One region of the Pseudoalteromonas sp. AOP7-A1-14 genome, then DNA from elsewhere that is predicted to be linked to it. Evidence: predicted binding sites of a transcription regulator. Region 1 holds the regulator's gene; the other holds the start of a gene.
The links. Region 1 encodes NrdR, which represses ribonucleotide reductase genes. Its sites were predicted from a motif close to AAACACNANATNTNGTGTTT; they were not measured.
Positions count from the first base shown of each region.

Region 2: a site for NrdR is predicted at 4,016-4,035, ahead of nrdA (class 1a ribonucleoside-diphosphate reductase subunit alpha). Genes of this name have one in related genera too.

Region 1 covers NZ_JBQSVO010000061.1:7,119-14,582, reverse strand. The annotation lists gene ribBA (bifunctional 3,4-dihydroxy-2-butanone-4-phosphate synthase/GTP cyclohydrolase II) at 1-937, opposite strand, end outside; gene ACT3RM_RS10665 (riboflavin synthase) at 1,230-1,883, opposite strand; gene ribD (bifunctional diaminohydroxyphosphoribosylaminopyrimidine deaminase/5-amino-6-(5-phosphoribosylamino)uracil reductase RibD) at 1,889-3,040, opposite strand; gene nrdR (transcriptional regulator NrdR) at 3,043-3,492, opposite strand; gene glyA (serine hydroxymethyltransferase) at 3,594-4,850, opposite strand; gene thrC (threonine synthase) at 5,287-6,570, opposite strand; gene thrB (homoserine kinase) at 6,594-7,464, opposite strand, start outside.
Region 2 covers NZ_JBQSVO010000045.1:10,709-18,172, reverse strand. The annotation lists gene ACT3RM_RS08890 (DUF7716 domain-containing protein) at 1-139, shown strand, start outside; gene yfaE (class I ribonucleotide reductase maintenance protein YfaE) at 153-422, opposite strand; gene nrdB (class Ia ribonucleoside-diphosphate reductase subunit beta) at 422-1,552, opposite strand; gene nrdA (class 1a ribonucleoside-diphosphate reductase subunit alpha) at 1,621-3,906, opposite strand; gene ACT3RM_RS08870 (HAD family hydrolase) at 4,305-4,979, opposite strand; gene ubiG (bifunctional 2-polyprenyl-6-hydroxyphenol methylase/3-demethylubiquinol 3-O-methyltransferase UbiG) at 4,979-5,689, opposite strand; gene gyrA (DNA topoisomerase (ATP-hydrolyzing) subunit A) at 5,870-7,464, shown strand, end outside.

The DNA of each region.
Region 1 (7,464 bases):
CATCCTCTGCGGCAAATGCTTTAACGGTCGCTTCTAAATCTTCAGTCTGCTCTTGCTTGCCTAATATGACTAACGCGCCATTATTTTTAGCGATATACGCCATGGCATCCGATAAGCCCCAACTTCTGTCGACATTACGGTCTGAAAGTAAAATATCGTTAAAAGTATTTTGTAAGTGAACGCGGACTAACGTGGTATCTTCTTTACTAATATCACCTTTAATAAGCGCATAATGAAGTTGACCATCAATAGTGTCTTTATAGGTCACTAAATCAAACGTGCCGTGATCGGTGGGTAACTTACACTTAGCAACACGTTCGATAGTGGTTTCGTTTAGGTTACGGTATTCAATTAAGTCAGCAATGGTACCTATTTTAATACCTTGCTCTTTGGCAAATATTTCTAAGTCAGGGCGACGCGCCATAGTGCCATCGGCATTTAGAACTTCAACAATTACTGATGAGGCTTCAAGCCCTGCTAAGCGCGCTAAATCACAACCTGCTTCGGTGTGCCCTGCGCGTGTTAACACGCCGCCTGGTTGCGCCATAATTGGGAAAATATGACCCGGCTGTACAATATCACTTGGCACCGCGCCTTTACCAATAGCAGCTTGCACAGTACGCGCGCGATCAGCGGCTGAAATACCCGTTGTTACGCCTTTTGACGCTTCAATTGACATCGTGAAATTAGTTGAGAAAGCCGCACCATTATTTTTCACCATTAAGGGTAAGTCAAGCTGTTCACAACGTGCTTGAGTCATGGTTAAACAAATTAAACCGCGGCCATGAGTGGCCATGAAGTTAATGGCTTCGGCGCTGATGTGCTCAGCGGCAATAATTAAGTCGCCTTCATTTTCTCTGTCTTCATCGTCCATTAAAATAACCATTTTACCGGCTTTAATGTCATCGATAATTTCTTGTGCGCTGTGTAAATTCATAACCTACTCATATTAATTTGTGGAGTCTATATACCCAAACCAACTCAAGAAGCGAGTTTCAGTGGGAATTAAAAGCGATTTAGACAAGGCATTGATTGCAAATAATAGTGATTCTATTACTAAAATCAATAGCGAAGTATACGTCGCTTTTAAACCAACCCACCGAGCGTTTCACAAGGGCATACTCTTATCATTGTTATCCCATAAAAGGGCATGCCATTCTTGCAACGTAACACTTTGAGATTAAGCCTGTGTGTAACGCTGAGCTCTGCATCTCGAGTTGGTTTGGGTATTACTTAATAAAGCCTGCTTGCGTGAGTAAGCTCATTGATATATCTGAGCTTGCAGGCTGCTCTGCACCTTTGATCAATCGTTCTAAATAACGGGCTATTTGGTCAACTTCGAGGTTAACCTCAGTGCCAACTTTAAAGTCAGCAATACTCGTTTGTTCGCTAGTATGCGGTACAATGGTGAGTTTGAATTTGTTTTCCTCGACCGCATTTACAGTCAGGCTAATACCATCAACGCAAACAGAACCTTTATAAGGAATGTATTTCATCAACTCGCTGTTAGTACTTAACCAATATTCAGTTGCGCGGGCATTAGGGGTAATACTCGTAATTGTCGCGATGCCATCAACGTGACCTGAAACTAAATGCCCACCAAGACGAGATACCGGTTGCATGGCTTTTTCAAGGTTAACTTTTTGGCCTTGTTTATAGTTAGCAAAACCAGTTAAACCAATTGTCTCATTCGATAGATCAGCACTAAACCCATCACTATGCTTAGTCACCACAGTTAAGCACACACCATTAGTTGCAATGCTGTCTCCAATCTTCACATCAGCCATTTTCAAATCGTTACTTTGAATGCGAATAGCTAAATCACCTAGCTTTTTTTGTAATTCGCTAATGACGCCCGTGGCTTCAATAATCCCAGTAAACATAGTGGTTACTCTTTAGTTATAAGATGGAGTTGTGGTATTTTAGCACGCTTTGCAGTGATACGAATATCATCACCAATCACAGTGCAATCAGTCATTGTTAAATTTACCGCATCTTGCATACTCGTCAGTTCATTAAAATTTAGTAAGCTTTTAGCGTCACTTCCTAAAAACTTAGGTGCAAGATAAACAATGTATTCATCAATAAGGTTTTCTTCAGCCATTTTACCAGCAAGCGTGGCTCCCGCTTCCAACCAAACATGATTAAACTGGCGTTTGGCTAAAATTACTAATGCCGTAATTAAATCAATTTTATTGTTTTTTTCAGGCACCAGTACATGGCTTACAAAATGAGGCCACTGGATTGATTTATCAAGCTGGGTAGTTAGGATTATCACTTCGCTTGCAATGCTAAATAGGGCCAAATCTGGCGTTAAGCGATTTTGTGAATCAATAATAACTCTAACCGGTTGGCGCAAGGGTAAATCTGTCGGTAATTTTTTTGGTAATTCATTTACCCGAACATTGAGCTTAGCATCATCAACTAATACAGTGTCTGCACCACTTAAAATTGCGCAGCTTTGTGCGCGATGCAACTGCACATCTTGGCGAGCTTTAGCACCTGTTATCCATTTGCTTTGGCCATTTTTAAGGGCAGTTTTGCCATCAAGGCTCGCTGCCATTTTACAAGTGACAAATGGTAGGCCCTGTTCCATGCGTTTTAAAAAACCACGATTTAACAACCTTGCTTGTTGTTCTAACAACCCAAACGCAACTTCGATTCCCGCATCTTCTAAAATAGCTAAACCTTTACCTGCAACTTGCGGGTTAGGGTCAACCATGGCTGCTATCACCTTTTTAACGTCCGCGGCTTTTAATCCTTCGGCGCATGGCGGAGTACGTCCATAATGACTGCATGGCTCAAGCGTTACATACGCAGTGGCGCCTTTGGCCTTACTGCCCGCCATTGTTAATGCGTTGACTTCTGCGTGGCCGTGCCCTGCAACTTGGTGAAAACCTTCGCCGACAATAATATCATCTTTAACCAATACACAGCCTACGTTTGGATTGGGCGTAGTAGTAAAACGGCCAAATTTTGCAAGCTCAATAGCGCGTGCCATGTAGTTAGTATCTTGCTCAGTGAATGTTTGCTCACTCATCACTACTCTCCTAAACGAGCAATTTCTTCACCAAACTCACGAATATCTTCAAACGAGCGATACACAGATGCAAAGCGTACATAGGCAACCTTATCAAGTTTTTTAAGTGCTTCCATAATGCACTCGCCTACTAAATGACTAGAAATTTCGCGCTCGCCAGTGCCTCGTAGTTGTGACTTAATGATATTCACTACTTCATCTACTTGCTCGGTACTGACAGGACGCTTTTCTAAGGCGCGCGTTAGGCCATTGAGGAGTTTATCTTCGTTAAATGGTTCGCGGCTGCCGTCTTGTTTTACAACCCGAGGCATCACAAGTTCAGCGCCTTCAAAGGTAGTAAAACGCTCATGGCATTCATTACATTCACGACGGCGTCTTACTTGGTGACCACCGCCAACTAAACGCGAGTCAATCACTTTGGTATCATTTGCGGTGCAAAATGGGCAATGCATAGGTATCAGTTCCGTTAACGACAAAAAAGGCCGCTTTTAAGCGGCCTTTATAATAGCAAAAAACAACGCTATTGTGATCTAAATTACTGTTTACTGCTTAATTAAGCGTAAACAGGTAATTTTTTACAGATTGCTTTAACTTGTTCTTTTACTTGTGCTTGTACTGACTCATCGTTGATGCTGTCTAGTACGTCACAAATCCAGCCAGCAAGCTCTTTTGATTCAGCTTCTTTAAAACCACGACGAGTGATTGCAGGAGAACCAATACGTAGGCCTGATGTAACAAATGGCGAACGTGGATCATTGGGTACTGAGTTCTTGTTCACGGTAATATTTGCATTACCTAATGCTGCATCAGCGTCTTTACCCGTAATGTCTTTATCAATTAAGTCAAGCAAGAACAAGTGGTTTTCTGTTTTATCAGAGACGATTTTGTAGCCGCGTTCTTGCATAACTGCAACCATTGCTTGAGCATTTTTAACAACTTGTGTTTGATAAGCTTTAAACTCAGGCTGTAAAGCTTCTTTAAATGCCACAGCTTTTGCAGCAATAATGTGACATAAAGGACCACCTTGGCCACCAGGGAAAACCGCACTGTTAAGCTTTTTATAGATAGCTTCGTCGCCACACCCTGAGATGATTAAACCGCCACGAGGGCCTGCAAGTGTTTTATGAGTTGTCGTAGTCACAACGTGTGCATGTGGTACCGGGTTTGGATATACACCCGCCGCAATAAGACCAGCAACGTGAGCCATATCAACAAACAGGTAAGCACCTACTTTGTCTGCAATTTCACGAAATTTAGCCCAATCAACAACCCCAGAGTATGCTGAGAAGCCACCGATAATCATTTTTGGTTTATGTTCAAGCGCTAGCGCTTCAACTTGAGCGTAATCAATTTCGCCCGTTACTTCGTCTAGTCCGTATTGAATCGCATTGTAAAGCTTGCCAGAAAAGCTGACGTGTGAACCATGCGTTAAGTGACCGCCATGCGCTAAACTCATACCTAATACTGTATCACCAGCATCTAAAAGTGCTAAGAAAACAGCAGCATTTGCTTGAGAACCGGCATGCGGTTGTACGTTTGCATAATCAGAACCAAAAAGTTCGTTTGCACGGTCAATGGCTAATTGCTCTACTACGTCAACATGCTCACAACCACCGTAGTAACGTTTACCTGGGTAGCCTTCTGCATATTTATTAGTTAGCTGCGAACCCTGTGCTTCAAGTACGCGTGGGCTACAATAGTTTTCAGATGCGATAAGCTCAATGTGTTCTTCTTGGCGAGTAGTTTCTTTGTTGATTGCTTCAAATAACTCTGGATCGAAATCCGAAATATTCATGCTACGTTCTAACATGCGGGCTCCTAGGGCAACGTGTATGGTATTTATGAAGGCCAAATTATACGCTGAAAACGTCAATTTGCCTATGTTGTATTGATGAACATATTTAAACAGGGATTGAATTTATTTCACAGTGTTTTAGTAATGATATTTTTTTATAGAAACATTAAAAATATAAATGCCTAACCACTACTACATTTTCAAAGTTAATATTAAATTCATTTTGCACTTTCTCTATTAACTACCACATTAGCTGGCTTTAATTTAGTGGGTATCGACATTTAACGAATGCGGCAGGAGCGCTACCGGTGTAATGCTCTCTTTTGTTGGCCATTTATTTTAGCCTTAAGACTTTAAACTGCCGCTCATACGTCTAATTAAGGGTTATTAAAAAGCCGAACATTGTATTTAATGTCCGGCTTTTATCGTAATAAAGTCGTCTCTTAAAGTCTTAGCCTAACTTAGCTAATATTTCAGAGCGAAGTGCATCATAGTCATCAGCTATATCTTGTGCTAAACATGGTTTAGCTAAGGCATCTGCTAGTGGTTTAGGCATTTCGAGTTCAATATTTAAAATCTCTTCAACACTTTCTTTAAACTTAGCAGGATGTGCCGTCGCCAAAAAAACACCCGCGGTATTTGGTGCTAAATTAGCTTTTAATCCCTGATAAGCTATTGCCGTATGTGGCTCAGCAAGATAACCCGTTTGTTGAATTTTTTTCATCACTGTTTGCGTTTCACTTTCGTCCACACTCGTTGAATAAAAGTCATCATAACTAAACCAGTTATTATCAAGCATGGTTTGTACACGCGGCCAGTTATTAGGTTTGCTAACATCCATAGCATTTGATAACGATTCAATTGTGGTATTTGGAGCCCAATTTTTATCAAGGATAAAACGCGGCACAGTATCGTTTTGATTAGTTGTCGCGCTAAGCTTATCTACTGGTAAGCCAATGACGGCACCAATCATCGCAGCACAAACATTACCAAAGTTACCACTAGGTACTGAAATATGCGCACTAGCACGCTTTTCTTTAGGTAGTTGAGCAATCGCCTCAAAGTAATAACATACTTGAGCCACTAAGCGGCTAATATTAATTGAGTTTGCTGAATTTAGACCTAAGCGAGATTGAACCTCATCATCTAAAAACGCATTTTTAACCATACTTTGACAATCGTCAAAACTGCCTTCAACCGCATAGCAATGAATGTTATTGCCAAGAGTGGTAAATAACTTTTGCTGCGCCAATGAAATTTTGCCTTTAGGGTAAAGAATAACCACGTCAATATTTGGCTTGTTATAAAAAGCATGCGCAACAGCAGCCCCTGTATCACCTGAGGTGGCGGTTAAAATTGTGGTTTTTTCGCCTTGACTAAACCGAGCTAAACACTCAGCCATAAAGCGCCCGCCAAAATCTTTAAACGCAAGCGTTGGCCCGTGGAATAACTCTAAACAATAAATATTCTCTTCAACTTCTACCAGCTTAACCGGGAAGTTAAAGGCGCTTTCCACCATTTTTTCTACCGTGTCTGCAGGGAGTTCATCCCCAATTAAATGAGACAGTATTTTGCTACTACGGGTGACAAAGTCCATATCTAATAGCGCATCAATATTTTCCATTGGTGCTAAAGATTCAGGGAAAAACACCCCTTGATTACGACCTAGGCCTGTTTTAACCGCTTCGATAAATGACACCTTTTGCGAGTCATCTTTTAAATTATGTAATTGCATTTGTTCTAATTTCCTTTAACTCTTTACAACTGACGTGTGCCCGCATTATCAAGCTTACAAACATGGCAAAAGCCTTGTTCATTAATATAGTTTTGTTCAAGCCATGCTGCACATTCCTTGGCCGCATCTACACTTTTACACAGTGCAAATAATGTAGGCCCTGCGCCTGAAATGCTAATGATTTCAGCGCCAAGTTCTGGCAGTGTTGCTTTAGCTTCACTAAAGCCTTGAATAAGTGGCGCTCGGTAGGGTTCAGCTATTTCATCACTCATGATACTAAGCGCATCATCAAAACGCTTAGCCAGTAATAAGCTACTAAACGCCGATAAGCGCTGTGCAAACTCAACACTTGCATGCATGCTTAATTCTTTAGGTAACACTGAGCGTGCTTTAGCGGTATTTAGTGAAAACCCTGGAAAGGCAGCAACGTAATACCAGTTTTCATCAACGGGTAAGCTAATTGATTTATTGGGAATTAAATCACCTGTTAGTTGTAAACCACCTAAATAACAGGGGGTGATATTATCGTAATGACGACCGCCACTGACTATAGCTTCAAAATCGGCCATCAATTCAATTAATTCAACTTGGCTAAGTTTTGTACCCGCAAATTTATCAAGGGCAGCAAAAGTCGCGACTACGGAGCACGCACTTGAACCAAGCCCAGAACCAATTGGTAAATTCTTTTTAAGCTCGAGCTTGACGCACGGCATACTTGGCATTATGTGTTCGCGAAAATGCACTAAACATTGATATGCTAAGTTTTCCTTAACATTACCCGGTAACTTATGAGCATAGTCGCCTGAGCAAGTAAATTCGTCAGTTGTCGCAGGACTTACTGCAACTACATCGCCAAGTAATGTACCATCGATAGGCGCAAGTGCCGCGCCAAGA
Region 2 (7,464 bases), on a different contig from region 1:
TGACTGCTTAGGCGCAGAAAGAGCTAATACGCTATGCAAAAAATCTACATGTCAACGAGGTGCAATTACAAGTAGTGTTTTTTGTCGAGTTCATCATTTTGAAATGATAAAAAACAAACCTTGTCCATTTTATCACTAATCATAGTGCTAAATTAAATCTTTAAACGTATATCACCGTTGGGTTTACAACAACAGAGTAATACCTCTCCGTCTCTTACAAACGCTAACGGTTCTTGATTATAACTGACTTCACCGCTTAATAGCTCAGCACGACAGGCGCCGCAATACCCTTCACGGCATTGAAATGGAATAGTTAGCTTTCGTTGCTCTAAACAATCTAAAAGGGAATTGCAGCCAGTGCTAAAATCGATACACTGGCTGGTATCTGCAAGATGGACTCTTGCAGGTTTTTTGTCGCTCATTAGAGATCGAAATCACCGAAGTCAGAAGCATCAACTTGTGAGTCTATTTGACCTACAAGGTAAGAGCTAATTTCAGTCTCTTGTGGAGCAACTTGTACGTTGTCTGATGCTAACCACGAGCTGATCCATGGAATAGGGTTGTTATTATTTTCAAATTGCGGCGGAAGGCCTACCGCACTCATACGAGAATTAGTTATATATTCAACATACTGACATAAAATGTCTTTATTTAAGCCAATCATTGAGCCATCTTTAAACAGATATTCTGCCCATTCTTTTTCTTGCTCAGCGGCATCAACAAACATTTGGATCGCTTGTTCGCGGCACTGTGTTGCAACAATTGCCATTTCAGGGTCGTCTTTGCCATCTTGCATAATATTTAAAATATGCTGAGTACCTGATAAATGTAGAGCTTCATCGCGAGCAATTAATTTGATTATTTTAGCGTTACCTTCCATTAGCTCGCGCTCTGCAAACGCAAATGAACAAGCAAAACTAACATAAAAGCGAATCGCTTCTAAAATGTTTACCGACATCATGGCAAGGTATAATAATTTTTTAAGTTCAAATAAGCTAATGTGAACGGTCTCACCGTTGATCACGTGCTTACCTTCACCATATAAATTATAAATAGATACCTGATTTATCAAGTCATCGTAATATTTTGTTACGGCATCAGCACGTTCACTGATTTTGTCATTACTAACGATATCGTCAAAAATAAGTTCAGGTGATTGAGTAACATTACGAATAATATGCGTATAAGAGCGACTGTGAATAGTTTCGCTAAATGCCCAAGTTTCAATCCATGTTTCTAGCTCTGGAATGGACACAATAGGAAGCAAAGCAATATTAGGCGAGCGGCCCTGTACACTATCAAGTAGTGTTTGGTATTTAAGGTTACTCAAAAAGATGTGTTTTTCGTGTTCCGGTAGCGCTTGGAAGTCTAGTCGGTCTTTACTTACGTCTACTTCCTCTGGACGCCAGAAAAACGACAATTGCTTTTCAATTAACTTTTCAAAAATAGGGTACTTTTGCTGATCGTACCGTGACACGTTTACTGTTTGGCCGAAAAACATCGGTTCTTTTAATTGATCATTATGTGTTCGGCTAAAAGTGGTATAAGACATAGTGGTTACTCAAAAAACAGTCAGGACAAAGCGGGCATTAAGCCCGCTTTCGTTATTTTACTTTATAGTTAAATCTTGCATGCGCCGCCAGCGCAATCATCATCTTCAACTTGTGGAGCTTGGTCATCTTGTGAATCAGATGAACCATCACGGGTATTATGATAATAAAGTGTTTTGACTCCTAGCTTATAAGCGCTAAGCAAGTCTTGCAATAACACCTTCATAGGGACTCTTCCACCTTCGTACTTATTTGGATCATAATTAGTATTAGCTGAAATTGTTTGGTCAACAAACTTTTGCATAATACCAACAAGTTGTAGGTAACCATCGTTTGATGGAATATCCCATAGTAACTCGTAATTATCTTTTAAACGCTCATACTCAGGTACAACCTGCTTTAAAATGCCATCTTTACTGGCTTTAACGCTGATATGCCCGCGAGGTGGCTCAATACCATTTGTCGCGTTAGAGATTTGCGATGATGTTTCTGAAGGCATCAGTGCTGACAATGTCGAGTTACGCATACCGTGCTCTTTAATATTAGCACGTAATGCATCCCAATCTAAATGCAATGGCTCATCACAAAACTTGTCAAGATCACGCTTATAAGTATCAGTTGGCATGATGCCTTGAGAATATGTAGTTTCGTTAAACTTAGGGCAAGCGCCGCGTTCTTTAGCCAGTTCATTTGATGCTTTCATTAAGTAATATTGAATTGCTTCGAATGTTTTATGTGTTAGCGCATTAGCACTACCGTCAGAGTAACGCTTACCATTTTTAGCTAAGTAATATGCGTAGTTAATTACACCTATACCGAGCGTACGACGACCCATGGTGGCATTATGCGCTGCTGGAACAGGGTAGTCCTGGAAATCTAATAAGTTATCAAGTGCACGTACTGCAAGCTCTGCTAACTCTTCTAGTTCATCTAGTGATTCAATTGCACCTAAATTAAAGGCTGATAACGTACAAAGTGCAATTTCACCGTCTTCGTCGTTAACATTATTGAGCGGTTTAGTAGGTAATGCAATTTCCAAACATAAGTTAGATTGACGAATAGGTGCCACGGTCGATATAAATGGGCTATGAGTATTACAGTGGTCGACATTTTGTAAGTAAATACGACCAGTACTTGCACGCTCTTGGGCAAACATTGAGAATAATTCAATCGCTTTAATGCGCTTTTTACGGATTGATTCGTCTTGTTCATATTTCACATACAGCTCATCAAACTTGGCTTGATCTTCAAAAAATGAATCATAAAGGCCAGGCACATCTGATGGACTAAATAAAGTGATGTAGTCGTCTTTAATTAAACGTGAATACATTAGCTTATTAAATTGTACGCCGTAATCCAGGTGACGGACACGGTTATCATCAACACCACGGTTATTTTTAAGTACGAGTAAGTTTTCTACTTCTAAATGCCAAAGCGGGTAGAAAAGTGTTGCAGCACCGCCGCGAACACCGCCTTGTGAACAGCTTTTTACAGCTGTTTGAAAGTGCTTATAAAAAGGAATACAGCCAGTATGGTACGCTTCGCCGTTACGTATAGGGCTACCAAGGGCACGAATTTGTCCTGCGTTAATACCGATCCCCGCGCGTTGAGATACATATTTAACAATCGCAGAAGAAGTCGCATTAATTGAGTCTAAGCTATCGCCACATTCAATTAGTACACACGAACTAAATTGACGCGTAGGTGTACGTACCCCAGCCATAATAGGGGTAGGTAGTGAAATTTTAAATAAAGATACGGCATCATAAAAACGCTTAATGTAATCAAGACGCGTTTCTTTTGGATAATCTGAGAATAAACTTGCCGCAACTAAAATATATAAAAATTGGGCGCTTTCATAGATTTTACCCGTAACACGGTTTTGAACTAAATATTTACCTTCAAGCTGTTTTACTGCTGCATAACTAAAATTTAAATCGCGGTCATGATCTAGGTAGTTATCAAGTTCATCAATTTCTTGTTCAGTGTAGTCGGCAAGTAAATGTGCGTCATAGCGCTTGTCTTCGACTAATTTTACAACGTGATCGTATAAACGGGGCGGCTCAAATTGGCCATATGCTTTTTTACGGAGATGGAATACAGCTAATCGTGCAGCTAAATATTGGTAATCAGGCGTATCTTTTGAGATCTGATCAGCGGCTGCTTTGATAATGGTTTCGTGAATATCATCAGTACGAATTCCGTCATAAAATTGAATATGTGACTTTAATTCAACTTGTGAGACAGACACATTATTTAGACCTTCTGCGGCCCAAGCGATGACGCGATGGATCTTATCCAGATCAAGTGACTCTTTACGGCCGTCACGTTTGCTTACAGATAGCTGTTGGTTCATAGTTTTGCCTGTATTCCTTGGGAAAATTATACTTTGAATAACAAAGTAATTTTATATAACTCTTTTTGCTCAGAACCCTAAATAATAGGGCGCTTGTTGAATAACATTTAGCCACAATATCTGGTGTTCTTTAATTTACAGATCACAAGATAGTGTGGTCGGCTCTGTTTTGCAAGGGATAGAAATTCCTCTTTTTGTGGATAACATTGGGATAAGGTATTTACGTTAGTGCTCACTAACCTTTGACCAATCACTGATGAAGAAATTTGTAAAAATCAACTAAAGATCTACAAATATACATACTTTTAAAAATAAATTTTGTCTGCTTTTTTTATCAACAAATAATGTTCAAAAACTATCTTTATCACTATATATAGTATCAACTCGTGTTTTAGGCACTATATATGGTTAAATCCGTCAATTGGTGTTTGCCAGTTAAAGTCGGCTTGCCAGCTTAAAGCCTCATCAATACTGGGTATGTAGCCCCAAAGCGCGGTTGCACTGTGCATGTTGGCAGCTTTAGCTGCAACAATGTCACGCTCAGCATCGCCAATATATAAGCAGCGTGTTGGATCAACATTCAATAATTCTGCGGTATGTAATAGTGGTAACGGTGAAGGCTTTGCTATATTAATAGTATCGCCACTAACTATAGCTTGCACGTTAGCTAGTTCTTTAAAGGTTTTGACTAACGGCTCAGTTAAAAAACCGGGCTTATTAGTCATGATCCCCCATTTTATTTGTTGCTGCTCAAGAGCAATTAAAAGTGGGGCAATACCTGAAAAACAGCGGCTATGCACTGCAATACTAGCAGCGTAATACTCAAGCAGTTGTTGCCTAAGCCCTTGCTGGTCCATCTCAGGCCACTGCGCCGCAAAGCCAAGTTCAAGTAAGGCATTTGCGCCATTAGAGGCCACAGGACGATACTGCTCAGCAGAGACTGGCGCTATCTTTACACTTTTGAGCACCTCATTAAGTGCCGCACCTAAATCATCTGCGGTATCGAGTAATGTGCCATCTAAATCAAAAATAAACGCATCATAGTCAATATCATGTGGTTTAAACCCGACCATTAGGCAAGTTTCTCAAAATGTAAAATATAGTTAACGCTGACATCACTATTAAGCGCGTACTGTTTAGATAGGGGATTATAAGTTAAGCCTGCACTGGCGCGTACCTTTAATCCTGCTTGCTCAGCCCATTGAATTAGCTGCGCAGGCTTAATGAATTTTTTATGGTCATGAGTGCCATCAGGCACCATTTTTAAGACTTTTTCAGCACCAATAATGGCAAATAAATACGCTTTTGCAGTTTTATTCAACGTTGAAAAAAACACATCTGCTCCGGGTTTCGCAAGTGCAGCCACAGCATGAATAATTGAAGCTGGATCGGGAACGTGTTCAAGCATTTCCATACAGGTTACTACGTCAAAGCGAGCAGGGTGTTGGTTGGCATATTCCTCGGCCGGTACTTTTATATAGTCAACGTTAACGCCGCTCTCAAGTGCATGTAATTTAGCAATTGATAAAGGTTCTTGGCCCATATCAATTCCGGTCACATGAGCCCCCATTTTTGCCATGCTTTCACTTAAAATTCCGCCGCCACAGCCAACATCTAAGGTGTGCTTATCAAATAAGCCGTTACATTTATTTGCGACAAAATCTAATCGCAATGGGTTAATTTCGTGTAAGGGTTTGAATTCACCCTCGCGGTCCCACCAACGCTCAGCGATGGCTTCAAACTTTGCAATTTCTGCACTATCTACATTTTGATGTTCGGTCATAAAAAGCTTCCTCGTCAATCTGAGGCCATTATATAGGGGGAAATTGATAAATCGCAAAGATTTAGCGCCTGTAAATCTAAATTAATTGTGGTAGCATGGTGTTGTAATAATAACTAATACTGCTAAGCGGCCACTATAGTGGCACTTTGGTAAGTAAATCCTGAAGGAATGTGATATCAAATGACTGATCTCGCCAATGAAATTCTGCCAGTCAATATTGAAGATGAGTTAAAAAACTCCTACTTAGATTATGCAATGAGTGTAATTGTAGGGCGTGCATTACCAGACGTACGTGATGGTTTAAAACCTGTTCACCGCCGCGTTTTGTTTGCAATGAACGAACTTAATAATGATTGGAATAAACCTTACAAAAAATCAGCCCGTGTGGTTGGTGACGTAATTGGTAAGTACCATCCCCATGGCGACAGCGCGGTGTATGACACGATCGTACGTATGGCACAGCCATTTTCGCTTCGTTATATGTTGGTTGATGGCCAAGGTAACTTTGGTTCAGTTGATGGTGACTCAGCAGCGGCAATGCGTTATACCGAAATACGTATGGAGAAAATGTCTCATGAGTTATTAGCTGATCTTGATAAAGAGACTGTGGATTTTGTACCAAACTATGATGGTACTGAACACATTCCAGATGTTCTGCCGACTAAAGTTCCTAACTTATTAGTGAACGGCTCATCAGGTATTGCGGTAGGTATGGCTACAAATATACCTCCTCATAACCTATCTGAGGTAATTAATGGTTGTTTAGCGCTTATTCAGAATCCTGATCTAACTATTCATGAATTAATTGACTATATTCCAGGACCAGACTTTCCAACAGCCGGCATTATCAATGGTAAAAAAGGTATTGAACAAGCCTATTTAACGGGTCGTGGTAAAGTATATATCCGTGCTCGCGCTGAGATTGAAGTTGATGAAAAAACCCATCGCGAAACTATCATTGTTCACGAAATTCCTTATCAAGTTAATAAAGCACGTTTAATCGAAAAGATTGCTGAGCTGGTTAAAGATAAGAAAATTGAAGGTATTAGCGCACTTCGTGATGAATCAGATAAAGACGGTATGCGTATCGTTATTGAGATCAAACGTGGTGATGTAGGCGAAGTTATTTTAAACAACCTTTATTCACAAACTCAGTTACAAACTGTGTTTGGTATGAATATGGTGGCGTTAATAAATAACCAACCGAAGTGTTTTAATTTAAAAGAAATGCTTGAAGAGTTTATTGTTCACCGTCGTGAAGTGGTTACTCGTCGTACCGTTTTTGATTTACGCAAAGCTCGTGACCGCGCTCATACGCTGGAAGGCCTTGCTATTGCACTAGCTAATATTGACCCGATCATTGAGCTTATTCGTAATTCGCCAAGCCCAGCTGAAGCAAAACTTGCATTAACTGCGCGTCCGTGGGAATTAGGCAATGTTAAATCAATGCTTGAAAAAGCAGGTGAAGAGAATGTTGCGCGCCCAGATTGGCTAGCAGAAGAGTTTGGTATTCGCGATGATATGTATTATATCTCTGAGCAGCAAGCCCAAGCAATTTTAGACCTTCGTTTGCATAAGCTTACTGGTCTAGAACATGAAAAGATTATAAACGAATACCAAACGCTACTCGACCTTATCGCCGAGTTACTCTACATATTGGCAACGCCTGAGCGCTTAATGGAAGTTATCCGTGATGAGCTGGTCGAGATTAAAGAGCAATATGGTGATGAGCGTCGTACTGAAATAAGTGCCGCAGCCCACGATATTAGCCTTGA